DNA from 2 places in the Bacillus sp. PK6-013 genome. Region 1 is predicted to be linked to the other one. Evidence: riboswitches for the same ligand, from Rfam matches in the RefSeq annotation. Region 1 holds a riboswitch; the other holds the start of a gene.

Region 1 (7,294 bases):
CAAAAAGCGGAAAAATCAAAGAAATCCGTGATCACAGACGATATACATACAGTGTCGGACAGGCTGGAGCTGAATATTTTTACTCCTGTCTATGACAGCGAAGGCAGAACGACAAATTTTCTGCTGGCTTCGATCCGCGTCGATTATCTGAAAAATATCATGAACGTCCTGAGCCCTGAGCTTTATATCAAAATTCTCAACCAGAAGAATCAGATTGTCTTTACAGCAGGCCATTCTCCTCCTGAGAAGCCGGACGGCGGCACCGTCGATGCTTTTTTGGATCAGATCGACTGGAAGCTTGAAGTTTATCCGGAACCGGTCCAGCTTGATGAAATCGTTCACAGTCTTCTGCTGTCATTTTTAAGTATTTTCATTCTGCTGAATATTATGTTCCTCATGCTCCAGTATGTGCTGCTGAAGCGGCGGACCAAGCAGGAGCGCGCCCAAAATGAAGCCCAGAAGCTCGAATTAATCGGCACCCTGGCAGCGAGCACCGCTCATGAAATCAGAAACCCGCTGACAGGTATCAGCGGCTTTATCCAGCTCCTGCAAAAAAAATATCAATCAAAAGAAGATCAAATGTATTTCTCAATCATCGACCAGGAAATCCGGAGGATCAACCAGATTGTCAGCGAGTTTCTCGTGCTCGGAAAGCCGACGGCAGAGCAGTGGCAGCTTAACGCCATGAATGAAATGATTGACGAAATCATGCCGATTATTCATTCTGAGGCAAATTTATATAATGTGGAAGTGGAATTTCAAGACTGTGGAGAAGACCCGGCTTATGTGTATTGTAAAAAAGATCATATTAAGCAGGTTGTCTTGAACGTCGCCAAAAATGCTCTTGAATCGATGAAAAACGGCGGAAAGCTGCTCATTCAAATCGAACATCATCAAGAGAAGGCGCAAATTATTGTGAAGGATATCGGAGAAGGCATTCCAAAAGAAATGATGGAGAGTATTTTCCAGCCTTTTGTCACGTCAAAGGAAAAGGGAACCGGACTCGGCCTTGTCGTGTGCAAGCGCATCATTTCCATGTACGGGGGAACCATTCAGATCGAAAGCGAACAGCATAAAGGAACGACTGTAACGATTACGCTGCCGACTTCAAAGGAACAGGTTGACTGAGGCTTCCCCGTTCCTGCAAAGAGCCTGCCTTTCACGGCAGCTCTTTTTCGTTCAGTCACTATGCCGTATATTTTTCAACGGTCAGACAGTCGATGCAGCCTAAAAAATCCTGCAGCAGATGGTCCGACGCATTTTCATTCATAGACAGTTTTTGATATTCATAAATTAATTGATCCAGCTCCTGGCTCCGCCTGATCGTTTCATCCCCTGTAAATCCATAGATTTCAGCGGCTTCAACCATCATTTGCCGCTTCTTGCTGATGGAAACGAGCAATGCTTCTTTTTCAACATAATTTTGCATACGCTTCACCCCTTACCGACATATCGTTTCTTAGAACCATCCAGATTTTGCGTACTTGAGCATTATTACAGATTATACTTATTTTGTAAACCTATTTCTCAAAAAATTATTTTGAAATCGAGTATAATAGAATTGTGGAATTAAAGGTGTAATACCCATCGATGAAATACGATAAACACCTTTAAAAGAGTTCATGAGGATAGAAGGAGGTCTAAATGATGAAAAAACCAGTGTCAAGGCTCCGAACCATCTTTGCCGTGAAAGAAGCGTATTCAGGCCTCTTATTGTTTTTCAAGGCATTTAGAGCCTGGAGAAAGGGAGACTTCCCCTTATTCCCGAAAAAAACGATTTTACTGGCCGCGCTGGCATTGATTTATGTGCTGTCTCCGATCGATTTGATTCCCGATGTTCTCGCAGGTGTCGGCTGGCTTGATGACGCGGCTGTGCTCGCTTTTCTATTCAGGCAAATCACCAAAGAGCTGGACGGATTTGAAATACATCTAACGGGAGGAATAAACGGCAATGGCAAACAATAATATTCTCGGTATCAATCATCTCTTGTTTTCAGTCTCTGACCTGTCCGTCTCTATTTCATTCTATGAAAAGGTGTTTGATGCTAAGTGGCTCGTAAAGGCCGAGAAAACCGCTTATTTTGACCTGAACGGCATCTGGCTCGCATTAAACGAAGAGAAAGACATTAAGAGACAGGAAATCCATGACTCTTACACCCATATCGCCTTTTCGATTCAACAGGAAGATTTGCCGTTCTGGGAAAAGAAATTATGCGATTTCGGTGTAAACGTGCTAAAGGGCAGAAAACGGCATGAAGGCGACAAAGATTCAATTTATTTCTCAGATCCGGACGGCCATAAGTTCGAGCTTCACACCGGCTCTGTATTTGACCGTCTTCAATACTATCAAAATGAAAAACAGCATCTCTCCTTTCATGAAGGCCACATCAAGGCCCTTTATGACAGAAACAAATAAAAAAGCGTCCACACGGACGCTTTTTCATTATCGGCTCACACTCTCTTTCTCATAAATCGGCACCCAGCCCTCTGTCGTCACAAAGATTCTGACAGCCACGACTTTTCGGTCTTCCTGAAGCGTGAAATAATGGCGGGTGTTTTCAGGAACGGAGATCAAATCTCCCGGATTTAAGAGGACATCAAAAAATGTGCCGTCTTTTCCTTCTATCGCAAAGATGCCGTGGCCGCTGACGATAAATCTGACTTCATCGTCTGTATGATGATGTTCCTGTTTGAAATTTTTCAAGAGCTCATCGAGTTTCGGATTTTGGTCGGAAAGCGAGATGACATCGCTCGCTTTATAGCCGCGGCGTTCTGAAATGTCTTTGATTTCAGCGGCAAAGACGTCTAAAATCTCCTGTTTCTCTTCATCGGTCAAATCGTATTTTTCTTTTAAGCCGGCCGGCAGCTTTGTGATATCCCATTTTTCATAAATGACCTCCTGCCCCTTTAGAAATTGTTCTACTTCTTCCTGCTTTTCAATGGTCGTGTTTTGTTCATCATGGATTCGAATTGTCGCCATGCTTTCTCCCCCTTTTTAATTAACGTGGTAAGCCTGCAAAGCTTTCAGTTTTAAATGCCAGCTGAACAGGAATTCATACGCTTCAAGCATCCGCTTTGTCTCAAATGCCGTTTTTCCCCAGACGGTAATGCCGTGGCTGCGAATCAGCACTGCCCCTGAATCGCCTGAAAGGTGTCCGGCAAAATCCGCCGCCAAATCCGGAATATGAGCGCTGTTTTCGATAATCGGGATCGCAACCTCCGCATTTTCCTCCCAAAGACCGAGCGCCTTTATGATTTCCTGGCCTCTGAATGTCGCTTGCTTTTCTTTTGCGTAAAGCTCTGAGATGACATTGTTGTCAATCGTATGGACGTGAAGACAGCAGCCCGCGTTTGTATTTTGATAGACACGGGTGTGCAGCAGCGTTTCCGCTGACGGTTTCAGCGTATGTCCGGTCTCCGCCGGTCTCCCCTCTTCGTCCGCCAACAGAAAATCCTCCGCGGATGCTTTTCGCTTATCTTTTCCGCTTGCTGTGATGAGAAATCGCAGCGGGTCTTCTGATACTTTGATTGACAGATTGCCGCTTGTCGCAGGGAACCAATCCCTTTCCGCAAGCTCTTTTTTTACCTCGGCAAGTTCGTGCCATTTTTGCTCAGGGTCCATTCTTTCACCTCCGCGGTCTCTTCAAGTATTCGCTTTACATCACGGAAATCGCCGAATCCCGCATGCTTCAGGCCGAGTCCCTCACATTCCCGCAGCAAATAATCGCGCGCGATGCACAAGTCGGAACATTTGGCAGCTTCAACATCTGTAACAGAGTCCCCAATCATGACAACAAAATCGTCCCGGCCTTTCAGCCGGCGGATGATAGAAGGCTTACAGCAGCCGCATTCATTTCCGCAGCTGCCGTCACACGGATACGGCCAGCGGATCTCGATATTGCGCCCTGAAAAGCCGGCCTCATTGCAGTAAATGCGTTCCTTTTCGACAATGCCTTCAAGCAGTGGATAGACGAAAAAGTCCATCCCTCCGCTCACGACGTAAAACGGAAGACCCTGCTCATCCAGGAAAGAGACAAACTCTGTAAACCCGGGGCGGATCTCGGCTTGTTTCATTACATATTCCATAATGTCTTCCTTCAGGCTTGTCGGCAGCAATTGAAACATTCTGCCGACCCCGTCCTTAATCGATATGTCCCTGGACAGAACCCCGTCTTTTAAAGCGAGCCACTCTTCTGGAGCAAATTGTTTCATAATGCTGATGATGTTGTCGTTCGTTGTAATGGTTCCGTCAAAATCGCAAATGATAAGCGGCTGCCTCATACGGAAACCTCAACCTTTCCCCATTTTTCAAGGGCGAGCTTCAAATCGGGAGAACGCTTTGCTTTTTCTTCGACTGGCTCCGCTTCCAAGACGGCATCAATGATCGCCCGAAACGCTCTTCCTCCGCCTGCCGCTCCGTTTGGATGACCGTGAATCCCCCCGCCTGCGTTGATGATATGGTCAATGCCGAAGTCTTTCATCAAGAGCGGCACCATGCCGGGGTGAATACCGGCCGACGGAACGGCGAATGTCGGTTTAAAAACGTCTTCCTTCGTGCATTCATCATATATGGCAAGCGCATCCTGCTTCGGCAGAGCAACGCTTCCGTACGGTGAAGGGAACAGGCTGAAATCAGCACCCGCATACCGGTTGAGCTTGCCGAGCAAAAGCGAATGGGAAAAACCGTAATGCGGCGACGAAGTGAGTGCGCCGCTTACTGCCGGGTGCGCCATGATCGGCAGCGGGATGTCGTCGTCTTCCGCAAGGCTTTGCAAAACATCGAGCCCGTAGGCAAACACATTCAGCAGCAACACATCGGCTCCGAGCTCGGCTGCTTTTCTCGCCTTCGATTTCAGCTCCATTGTCCTGCCCGTCAGGTTGACGGCATACAGCGTTTTGCGCCCTGTTTCTTCAAAAGCTGCCTCAAGCACTTTTTTTCCTTCCGTGATTCGTTTTTCAAAGGGGGCACTGCCTGTTTCGAATAAGATTTCATCGTCCTTGATCAAATCCACTCCGCCGAGCGCCTGCTGTCTGAGCTGTTCCTTCAAGTCTTCCATATCGCGGCCGATGACGCCTTTAAAAATGCTCATCAACAGAGGCCTTTCAAATTCGCCGATTTTTTTCCGGATCCCGTATACGCCGAATTTCGGACCCGGCAATGATTGTTTAAAAGACTGCGAAAACTCCAAATCCGCCAATTTGATTTTTCCGTCGAGAGACAGCTTTCCAAAAACGGTCGTCAGCACAGCGGGAATGTCGCTTGTAAAATTGGCTTCCGGATAAGCGATGGTGACCGTTGCCTGTTTTTCCCCCAGCGCGCTTTCTGTTTCTTCGACCTTGACGACGCGTCCTTTATGCTTTTTCAGCTGTTCCTGCTTTAAGAGCGGCAGATCTGTCCACGACCCGACCGTCAGTCCGATCGCGATTTGCTCGGCCCGCTTTTCTGCGTCACATCCTTGATCTGTCAAAACATATGTTGCCAAAAGTTCACTCATTCTGTAGCTCCTTCCTGCTTCATGCATATAAAAAACCTCTTTTGCTGCTTTAGCTAAAAGAGGTTTCGCATTTCAGGTTCGAATCCTTATCTCTCAGCGTCAGCTGCAAGAATTAGCACCGTGCTTAAAAAGTCGGTTGCCGGGCTTCATCGGGCTTGTCCCTCTGCCTGCTCTTGATAAGAATATTGATTTTATAAATTATTTTGAATTATCCCATCGTTTTTCCCGGTTGTCAATGACTGTGGCCGGTCTTTTTGAATATATTCAGCTTGGCAATGCGCGAAGCCGCTTCCCGGAGCCGCTCTTCGCTTGTCAAGAGGCCGACTCTCACATAGCCTTCTCCGTATTTGCCGAAGCCGATGCCGGGCGCTGTGACGACATTCGCTTTTTCGAGAAGCAGATCGGAAAAAGCCTCAGATGTATACCCGTCAGGGACAGGCATCCAGGCGAAAAAAGAACCTTGCGGAGCATCCGCGTGCCAACCGATTTCGCGGACCGCACGAATCCATACATCCCGCCTTTTTTCGTAGCGCTCATTTTGCTCCTTGACACACGCTTGGTCTGATAGAAGCGCGGCTGCCGCGGCGTCTTGGACCGCTTTAAAAAGGCTGACATACATATGGTCCTGATAAAGGTTCAGCGCTTCGATCACAGATGCGTTGCCAACTGCAAACCCGACCCGCCATCCAGCCATATTATACGTTTTGGAAAGCGTGTAAATTTCGATTCCTGTGTCTTTTGCCCCCTCCGTTTCGAGAAAGCTGACAGGCCTCTTGCCGTCGTAGCCGATCGCACCGTAGGCAAAATCGTGGACGACGCAAATTCCGTTCGACTTGGCAAACCGGACAGTCTCTTCGAAAAAAACAGGCGTGGCTTGGGCACCGGTTGGATTGTTTGGATAATTTAAATACATGAGCTTCGCATTTTCTTTCACTTCCTTCGGAATCCGGCTGTAGTCAGGCAGAAACTGATTACCCGCTGTAAGCGGCATCGTTGCCATGTTCGCTCTTGCCAGCTCAACGCCCGACCAGTAGTCGGGATAGCCGGGATCGGGAACGAGCACGGCATCCCCCGGATTTAACAAACATTGCGGAAGCTCGACAAGACCGGCTTTTCCGCCGAACAATACAGCGACTTCGCGTTCGGGATCGAGCTCTACACCGTATTCCCTTCGATAGAACGCGGCTGCCGCCTCCTTGAGTGAACGGCTGCCGCGAAAGGAGGAATACTGATGGTTTTCAGGGTTGCGAACGGCTTGCGCCATTGTATCAACGATGTGATCAGGTGTCGGCTGATCGGGATTCCCCTGGCCGAGATTGATCACATCATGGCCGGCGGCGATTTTTTCATTCACCTTTTTCACCAAGGAAGCGAAAAACTGCTCAGGCAGCTGTTTCAGCACATCTGAAAGCTCAAATTTCATATGATTCACCCGCTTTTGAAAAATTCTTGAAATGATAGTCCATCATCATATATTGTTAAATGTAAAATGTAAAGAAAAAAATGAGGTGATCCAGATTGAAGCTGACAATTTCATGTCTGCAATTCGATATCGCATACGGCAATCCTTCTGAAAATTTTAAAAAAGCGGAGCAGCTGATCGAACAGGAAAGCCGAAAAGCGGATGTTCTTCTCCTTCCCGAGCTGTGGACGACGGGTTATGATTTAAAAAATCTCGGCTCCATCGCAGATGAAGAAGGCAGGCAAACGAAGAGATGGCTGCAGGAAACGGCAAAAGCAAACCGTGTCCATATCATATGCGGCTCTGTCGCCGTTAAGAAAAAAAGCGGTGTGTACAA
Region 2 (7,294 bases), 1.9 Mb from region 1:
TATCGGCCGCTATAAGCTTGCTGTCGGGACAATCGGCGCTTCCAAACGGGTCATCGAGCTGTCCGCTTCATACGCCAATCAGCGCCAGCAATTTAAGACGCCGATTTCAAAGTTCAGCTTAATCGGGGAAAAAATCGCCACTATGTCAGCCAGACTTTATGCGATGGAAAGCTCTGTTTATCGTACGGTCGGGCTGTTTGAAGACAAAATGGGCACCTTGAGCGAAGAAGAGCAAAAAGACGGGCGCCAGGTCGCGAAATCGATCGCTGAATATGCAATCGAATGCTCCCTTAACAAAGTATTTGGATCTGAAACGCTTGATTATATCGTTGATGAAGGCGTCCAAATCCACGGCGGTTACGGATTCATGCAGGAATACGAAGTGGAGCGGGCTTACCGCGATTCACGGATCAACCGGATTTTTGAAGGCACAAATGAAATCAACCGTCTCATCGTCCCGGGCACATACTTGAAAAAAGCGATGAAAGGCGAGCTTCCTCTGTTTGAGAAAGCGAAGGCGCTTCAGGAAGAACTGATGATGCTCATGCCTGAAGAACCAGGTGACGGCGTTTTGGAACAGGAAAAGTATCTGCTGAGAAACGCCAAAAAAATCGCGCTCATGATCGCGGGACTCGCCGCGCAAAAATATGGAAAAGCGCTCGACCAGGAGCAGGAAATCCTCGTGAATATCGCCGACATTGTCAGCCAGGTCTACGCCATGGAAGCAGCTATTTTGCGTACAGAAAAAGCCATCCAGGCAACCGGGGAAGACAAAAACGCCCAGAAAATTCTTTATACGCAGATTTTTGCACAAGTTGCCTTTCAGGAAATTGAAAGCCATGCCAAGGAATCGCTCATTGCGATGGAATCAGGTGATTCGCTGCGGATGATGCTGTCCGCGCTCCGCAAATTGACGCGCTTTACGCCTGTCAATGTCATTGAGAAAAAGCGCCAGGCAGCCAAGGGAGTCTTTGAAGCTGAGAAATATATCGTTTAAACGAAAAGCCCTGCTTAGGCGGGGTTTTTAGCTGTTATAGAATGGAGCACGGTTTTAGGTTTTTCATTCGATCTGTGTTAAAATTACCTCGATTAAATGAGAGGGGTGTGTATGTATGGCTTTGGATTTTTACTGGTATCCGAAATGCGGGACATGCCGCAAAGCGAAAAAATGGCTTGAAGACCATGGCAAAGAAATCAATGGGATACATATCGCAGAAGAGCCGCCAAGCAAGGAAAAACTGAAAGAGCTCTACGAGAAAAGCGGGCTTGAATTGAAGAAGTTTTTCAACACGAGCGGACAAAAATACCGTGAACTCGGCTTAAAAGACAAGCTGCAAAACATGTCTGAAGATGAGCAGCTGGAACTGCTGGCTTCGGACGGTATGCTGATCAAACGCCCGATTGCGACAGACGGCAGTAAAGTAACGGTCGGTTTTAAAGAAGATCAGTTTAAGACATACTGGTTATAACCCATCAAAATATGATATCTTCAATGTAGGATCGATTAAAACACTTTATGGAGGGGTTAGCATGAGCACACCGAAAGAGTTGCGTTATTCAGAAGAACACGAATGGGTGAAAACAGAAGGAGATAAAGTCAGAATCGGCATTACAGACTTCGCCCAATCCGAACTTGGAGACATCGTATTTGTCGAGCTTCCTGAAGTGGGAGACGAAATCAAAGCGGACGAGCCTTTTGGCAGCGTTGAATCCGTAAAGACCGTTTCTGAGCTGTATGCCCCGATCAACGGAAAAGTGGTCGAAGTGAACGAAGATCTGGAAGACAGCCCTGAATTCGTCAACGAGTCTCCGTATGAAAAGGCTTGGATGATTATCGTCGAGCCGTCCGATGCTTCTGAAATCGAAAATCTGATGACAGCCGAGCAATATGAGGACATGATAAAAGAAGACTAAGGATTATTCAGGATAGCCATGTGTCGTTTGGATACTCTATATCAAGAGGGGGTGTCCAAATTGACGCTGAAAAAAGAACGTATTGATATTACAGAACATGTGGAAAGCCGATTAAAAAACGGCGGAATGCAGCTGTACCATGAGAATGAGCTGATCGGCCGAATGACCGGAAAGGATCAATACGAGTTGAAATCTGGATATTCATTCCAAGATGAGAGATTTTACAAAACGGCGGATACCGTAAGCGGTCCGGATGCTAAATATGTAGACTGTGATGACCACCAAGGCTGGTGTTAATCAAGTCAGGCGGTGAACATTCACTGCCTTTTTTTACAAGTAAATCTTTAAAGGTGATCCATATGCCGGAAAATGAAAAAGTCATGATCGTCGAAGGGAAATCAGATAAGCAAAAAGTGAAGCATGTCATCGAAGAGCCCGTGGATATCATTTGCACAAACGGAACGATCAGCCAGGCAAAACTCGATGAATTCGCCGAAACGCTGTTTGATAAAGACGTTTATATCCTGGTGGATGCCGATGAATCAGGGGAAAAGCTCCGCCGGCAGCTGACGAGGGAGCTCCCCCAAGCTTCGCATCTATACATCGATAGGGTATACAAAGAAGTCGCTTCCGCCCCGAGTCAGCATGTTGCAGAAATATTAATTCGTTCAAACATCCGGGTACATACAAAATATTTATTATAAAACGTATTGAGGTGCGGTTCAACAGATGCAAGAACTCCAAGAAAAAGAGCTAAAACGGCTTGAACATGAGACCTGTCTTCTATATGTATACACGCCGTTCTGCGGAACGTGTCAGCTGGCCGGAAGAATGCTGGAAGTCGTTGATGAAATGATAAAGGACATTCCTTTTTATAAAAACAATCTCAATTATTCCCCGGCATTTGCCAAGCAGCAGGAAATAGAAAGCGTTCCATGCTTTATCCTTTACAAAAACGGGCAAGTCGTCAAAAAAGAATACGCTTTTCACTCCGTTTCCTACTTATACGATACGATTAAACAAAATGTTGTGGATTAAGGGCGGTTTTGACATATTTCTCGGGAAATAACCAGCAAAAACTTGTCGAGCAATTCCTAAAGGAACTCCTGCGGCAGACAGAGAATCTGTAAGTATGACCAATTTACAGGAGGTTATACAGTTGGAGAAAATGGGATTGATAGAAAGAGAGGACAAGGCTCTTTTTTTAAAACCTCTATTATCGACAACGGCTTTGCTGATTACGTTTCAAGGCGAGAAAGAAGCTTTTACGTTAGCGATCAACGAAAAAGGGGAAATGGAAAAATCTTCTCTTGCAGAGAAAGCTCATTTGACCTTTTTTGGAGAGCAAAGCGAGATTATTGACCTTCTTCACGGCGATATTTCATTGCAGCATCTCGTACAGCGCGGCACTGTTCAAGTAAAAGGCTCATTCAGAGCTTTATTGAAGCTTGAAGCGATTTTATGGCTGACGGACGGCTTTTTTAAAAACAGCGATCTTTATTCAGAGACATTTTAAAAATTTGAAAAATCGGCACATTCCGTGTAAAAGTCGGACAGAGACGAGCGTTTACGTTCGTCTCTTTTCGCCGTAGGCCGATTGTCTTACGAAAAATAGTTGACAACTATTTTTTCGCATGATATCCTACTTTAAGAATTCCGATCATAATAATCAAAAAATAAATATATGATTCTCTTATCCAGAGAGGTGGAGGGAAGTGCCCTATGAAACCCGGCAACCATCAACACGTGTTGAAATGGTGCCAATTCACACGAAGCGTTATGCTTTGAAAGATGAGAGAAAGGCCCAGACTATTCAAAAGCCTTTCTGCTCATGTGTGCAGAAAGGCTTTTTTCATTGTTTGATCAGGGATTTAGACAACTATGAGAATTGAGCAAGAAAGCAGGTGATGGCTTTTGATAAATCTTCAAAATGTTTCAAAGATTTATCGGTCAAAGCATGGAGATGTCAATGCTGTCCAGGATGTCACCCTTACGATTAAAAAAGGTGAAATCTTCGGAATTATTGGATATAGCGGAGCTGGAAAAAGCTCCTTGATCCGTCTTTTGAACGGACTTGAACAGCCGACTTCAGGCACGGTTGAAGTAGCCGGCAGAACAATCAGTGAGATCAAAGGGAAGAAGCTGAGGAATGCAAGGCAGGAAATCAGCATGATTTTCCAGCACTTCAACCTATTGTGGTCAAGAACGGTCCGCGACAATATTGCGTTTCCGCTGGAGATCGCCGGTGTCAGCAAAGCAAAACGTCTGAAAAGAGTCGCTGAACTGATAAAGCTTGTCGGACTTGAAGGCAAGGAAAATGCCTACCCTTCACAGCTTAGCGGAGGCCAAAAGCAGCGCGTCGGCATCGCTCGGGCGCTCGCAAACAATCCGAAAGTTCTCTTATGCGATGAAGCGACATCAGCGCTTGATCCACAGACGACTGACTCGATCCTGGGTCTTCTGTCCGATATCAATGAAAGGCTCGGACTGACCATTGTCCTGATTACTCATGAAATGCATGTCATCAGGAAAATCTGCCACAGAGTGGCCGTCATGGAAAACGGAAAGGTCGTGGAAGAAGGCGATGTGCTGAACGTATTCCTCAAGCCGCAGGAAGAAATGACAAAGCGCTTTGTTCAGCAGGTAACAGAACCGGTGGAAACACAGGAAACGCTGAAGCATTTCCTCGAAGAAACGACATCCGGGCGGACGATCAAGCTCACCTTCGTCGGTGAAGCGGCCGAATCGCCGCTGATCACACAGATCATTCGGAAGTTCGATGTTGAAGTCAACATCCTTCAAGGCAAAATCTCGCAAACTCAGGACGGCGCATACGGTTCATTGTTCATTCATGTCGACGGATATGAAAACGAGGTCAATGATGTGGTCGATTTCATCAAGAGCCGTCAAGTAGAAGCAGAGGTGATCACGAATGTTTGAAAAACTGTTTCCAAACGTAGATATGGAGCAGCTGTGGGAAGCTACGTATGAAACGATATATATGACAGGAATTTCCCTATTGTTTGCTTTTATCATCGGAGTGATTCTCGGTATGCTGCTGTATCTGACTTCAAAAGGAAACATTTGGCAGAATCGAGTCGTGAACGGTGTAATCTCGGCAATCGTCAATGTGTTCAGGTCTATTCCTTTTATTATATTGATTATTTTGCTGCTTGGTTTCACAAAGTTTTTAATGAACACGATCTTGGGGCCGAACGCCGCACTTCCGGCTTTGATTATCGCATCCGCTCCGTTCTATGCCCGCCTGGTTGAAATCGCTTTGCGCGAAGTTGATAAGGGCGTGATTGAAGCGGCAAAATCGATGGGAGCCAAAACATCGACGATCATATTTAAAGTGCTCCTGCCCGAATCGATGCCGGCCTTGATCTCTGGCATTACGGTTACGGCGATTGCACTGATCGGTTCGACGGCGATGGCCGGAGCAATCGGTTCAGGCGGACTCGGGAACCTTGCCTATGTAAACGGTTTTCAGATGAACAATCCCGATATTATACTCATCGCCACTATTTTCATCTTAGCTATTGTGTTTATCATCCAGTTTATCGGGGATTTTATAACAAATAAATTAGACAAACGTTAGGGAGGACATCAACATGAAAAAAGGTTTATTAACAGCTTTATTCATCATTTTTGCAGGCGTTTTAGCCGCTTGCGGATCTTCCAGCAGCGAAGGGGATAAAGACAGCAAAGTCATCACAGTCGGAGCGACGCCGACGCCTCACGCTGAAATCCTTGAAGAAGCAAAGCCGCTTTTGAAAGAAAAAGGCTATGAGCTTAAAATCAAAAATTTCACGGACTACAAACTGATCAACAAGGCGCTTGCAACGAAAGATCTCGATGCGAACTACTTCCAGCACGTCCCGTATCTTGAACAGGAAATGAAAGAAAATAAAGACTACGATCTTGTTAACGTCGGCGCGGTACACCTTGAGCCATTCGGCATTTACTCTAAAAAGTATAAATCTTTAAAAGACCTTCCTGACGGTGCAAAAATTATTATGAGCAACAACGCCGCTGAACAGGGCCGCATGCTTGCAATGCTTGAAAATGCCGGACTGATCAAGCTGAAATCAGGCATTGAAAAAGTGGATGCGACAGTAAAAGATATTACAGAAAACAAGAAAAACCTCAAAATCAAAAATGATGTGGCGCCTGAAATGACGGCAAAAGCATACGAAGCCAATGAAGCTGACGCAGTGTTCATCAATGTGAACTACGCGATCCAAAACAAGCTCAATCCGAAAACTGATTCAATCGAGCTTGAGTCTCCAAAAGACAATCCTTACGCTAACATCATCGCCGTCCGCAAAGGCGACGAAGATTCTGACAAGGTGAAAGCTCTGATGGACGTATTGCGCTCTGAGGACATTAAAAAGTTCATCGACAAAAAATATGAAGGCTCTGTCATTTCTGTTTCTGAGTAAATGAAAGAACACCCCGGTTTTGGAGAAAACCGGGGTTTTTTCGCGTATTTTTTGAAAAGAGGCTCATAATAAAAAAAGACTACCAACTGAAAATGGAGGAACAAAACGTGAATCAGCATGAATCAGAAAGCATTATCGAATCCGCACTGCATGAATATAAAGCAGGGATCGGCATCTTTTCCGAAAAAATGCCCGGAATTGCCGCCAAATACAACGAATTTACAGAGGAATGCTTTAAAAAAGGCGCGCTCAGCGAAAAGGATAAGCAGCTGATCGCACTGGGCATCAGTGTTAATACACAGGATGAATATTGCATTATTTATCATATCAAGGGCTGCCTGGATTGCGGAGCGTCGGAGGAAGAAATTCTTGAAGCGGTCGGCGTAACTGCGGCATTTGGCGGGGGCGCGGCCATGAGCCAAGCTGTCACGCTCGTTCTGCAGGCGATGGAAGAATTCCAGCAAATGAAGCATTGATTTTTCATCCGTGAAAGCATATTGAAAGCACACACATCTTTGAAGAGTTTGTATATAACTGGTACTATGAAAGAAAATCTCTGAAAGGATGATTCATTATTTGTTCAAGCCAAGATCAGCTTGACCTTGAATTCACGGCCGAAATGGAAAAAGCGATGCACAAGTCGCATGGAATGGGGTACGAGGAGTACAGCAGAAGCCATGTGAACCGGCTTGAAGTTGAGAAAAGGCGCGAAGAGCAGCATCAAAAAAGCAAGCAGATCGTATCAAATTTACCCATGATCGGATAAAACGAGGGGGGCGGATGTCAATCCGTCCTTCTATATGTCTTTAGAATCCGCTTGACCATAAGTGAAGGAAAAGGTAAAATTTAAATATGAATATATGATCATATATTAAAAGGAGGATTTATGATGGCTCATTCTCACGATCACACAGGTCACAGCCACCATGGCAGCC

The links. Region 1 has a riboswitch for S-adenosylmethionine ahead of mtnW (2,3-diketo-5-methylthiopentyl-1-phosphate enolase). Riboswitches for the same ligand answer to the same signal wherever they lie in the genome.
Region 2: it holds a riboswitch for S-adenosylmethionine, as region 1 does, so the genes downstream of both, metN (methionine ABC transporter ATP-binding protein MetN) here and mtnW (2,3-diketo-5-methylthiopentyl-1-phosphate enolase) in region 1, are expected to answer to the same signal.

What each region holds. Positions count from the first base shown of each region.
Region 1 covers NZ_CP096417.1:2,787,033-2,794,326, forward strand. Annotated here, with positions in the region: gene M1E03_RS14065 (PAS domain-containing sensor histidine kinase) at 1-1,128, shown strand, start outside; gene M1E03_RS14070 (aspartyl-phosphate phosphatase Spo0E family protein) at 1,187-1,429, opposite strand; gene M1E03_RS14075 (YkvA family protein) at 1,645-1,965, shown strand; gene fosB (metallothiol transferase FosB) at 1,952-2,416, shown strand; gene M1E03_RS14085 (1,2-dihydroxy-3-keto-5-methylthiopentene dioxygenase) at 2,444-2,980, opposite strand; gene M1E03_RS14090 (methylthioribulose 1-phosphate dehydratase) at 2,996-3,622, opposite strand; gene mtnX (2-hydroxy-3-keto-5-methylthiopentenyl-1-phosphate phosphatase) at 3,583-4,281, opposite strand; gene mtnW (2,3-diketo-5-methylthiopentyl-1-phosphate enolase) at 4,278-5,495, opposite strand; SAM riboswitch class I at 5,579-5,678, opposite strand; gene M1E03_RS14105 (pyridoxal phosphate-dependent aminotransferase) at 5,728-6,918, opposite strand; gene M1E03_RS14110 (carbon-nitrogen family hydrolase) at 7,014-7,294, shown strand, end outside.
Region 2 covers NZ_CP096417.1:866,391-873,684, forward strand. Annotated here, with positions in the region: gene M1E03_RS04270 (acyl-CoA dehydrogenase family protein) at 1-997, shown strand, start outside; gene M1E03_RS04275 (arsenate reductase family protein) at 1,113-1,469, shown strand; gene gcvH (glycine cleavage system protein GcvH) at 1,531-1,914, shown strand; gene M1E03_RS04285 (YusG family protein) at 1,975-2,211, shown strand; gene M1E03_RS04290 (toprim domain-containing protein) at 2,274-2,618, shown strand; gene M1E03_RS04295 (thioredoxin family protein) at 2,644-2,952, shown strand; gene M1E03_RS04300 (SCP2 sterol-binding domain-containing protein) at 3,074-3,430, shown strand; SAM riboswitch class I at 3,605-3,712, shown strand; gene metN (methionine ABC transporter ATP-binding protein MetN) at 3,829-4,854, shown strand; gene M1E03_RS04310 (methionine ABC transporter permease) at 4,847-5,515, shown strand; gene metQ (methionine ABC transporter substrate-binding lipoprotein MetQ) at 5,529-6,359, shown strand; gene M1E03_RS04320 (carboxymuconolactone decarboxylase family protein) at 6,452-6,835, shown strand; gene M1E03_RS04325 (cation diffusion facilitator family transporter) at 7,249-7,294, shown strand, end outside.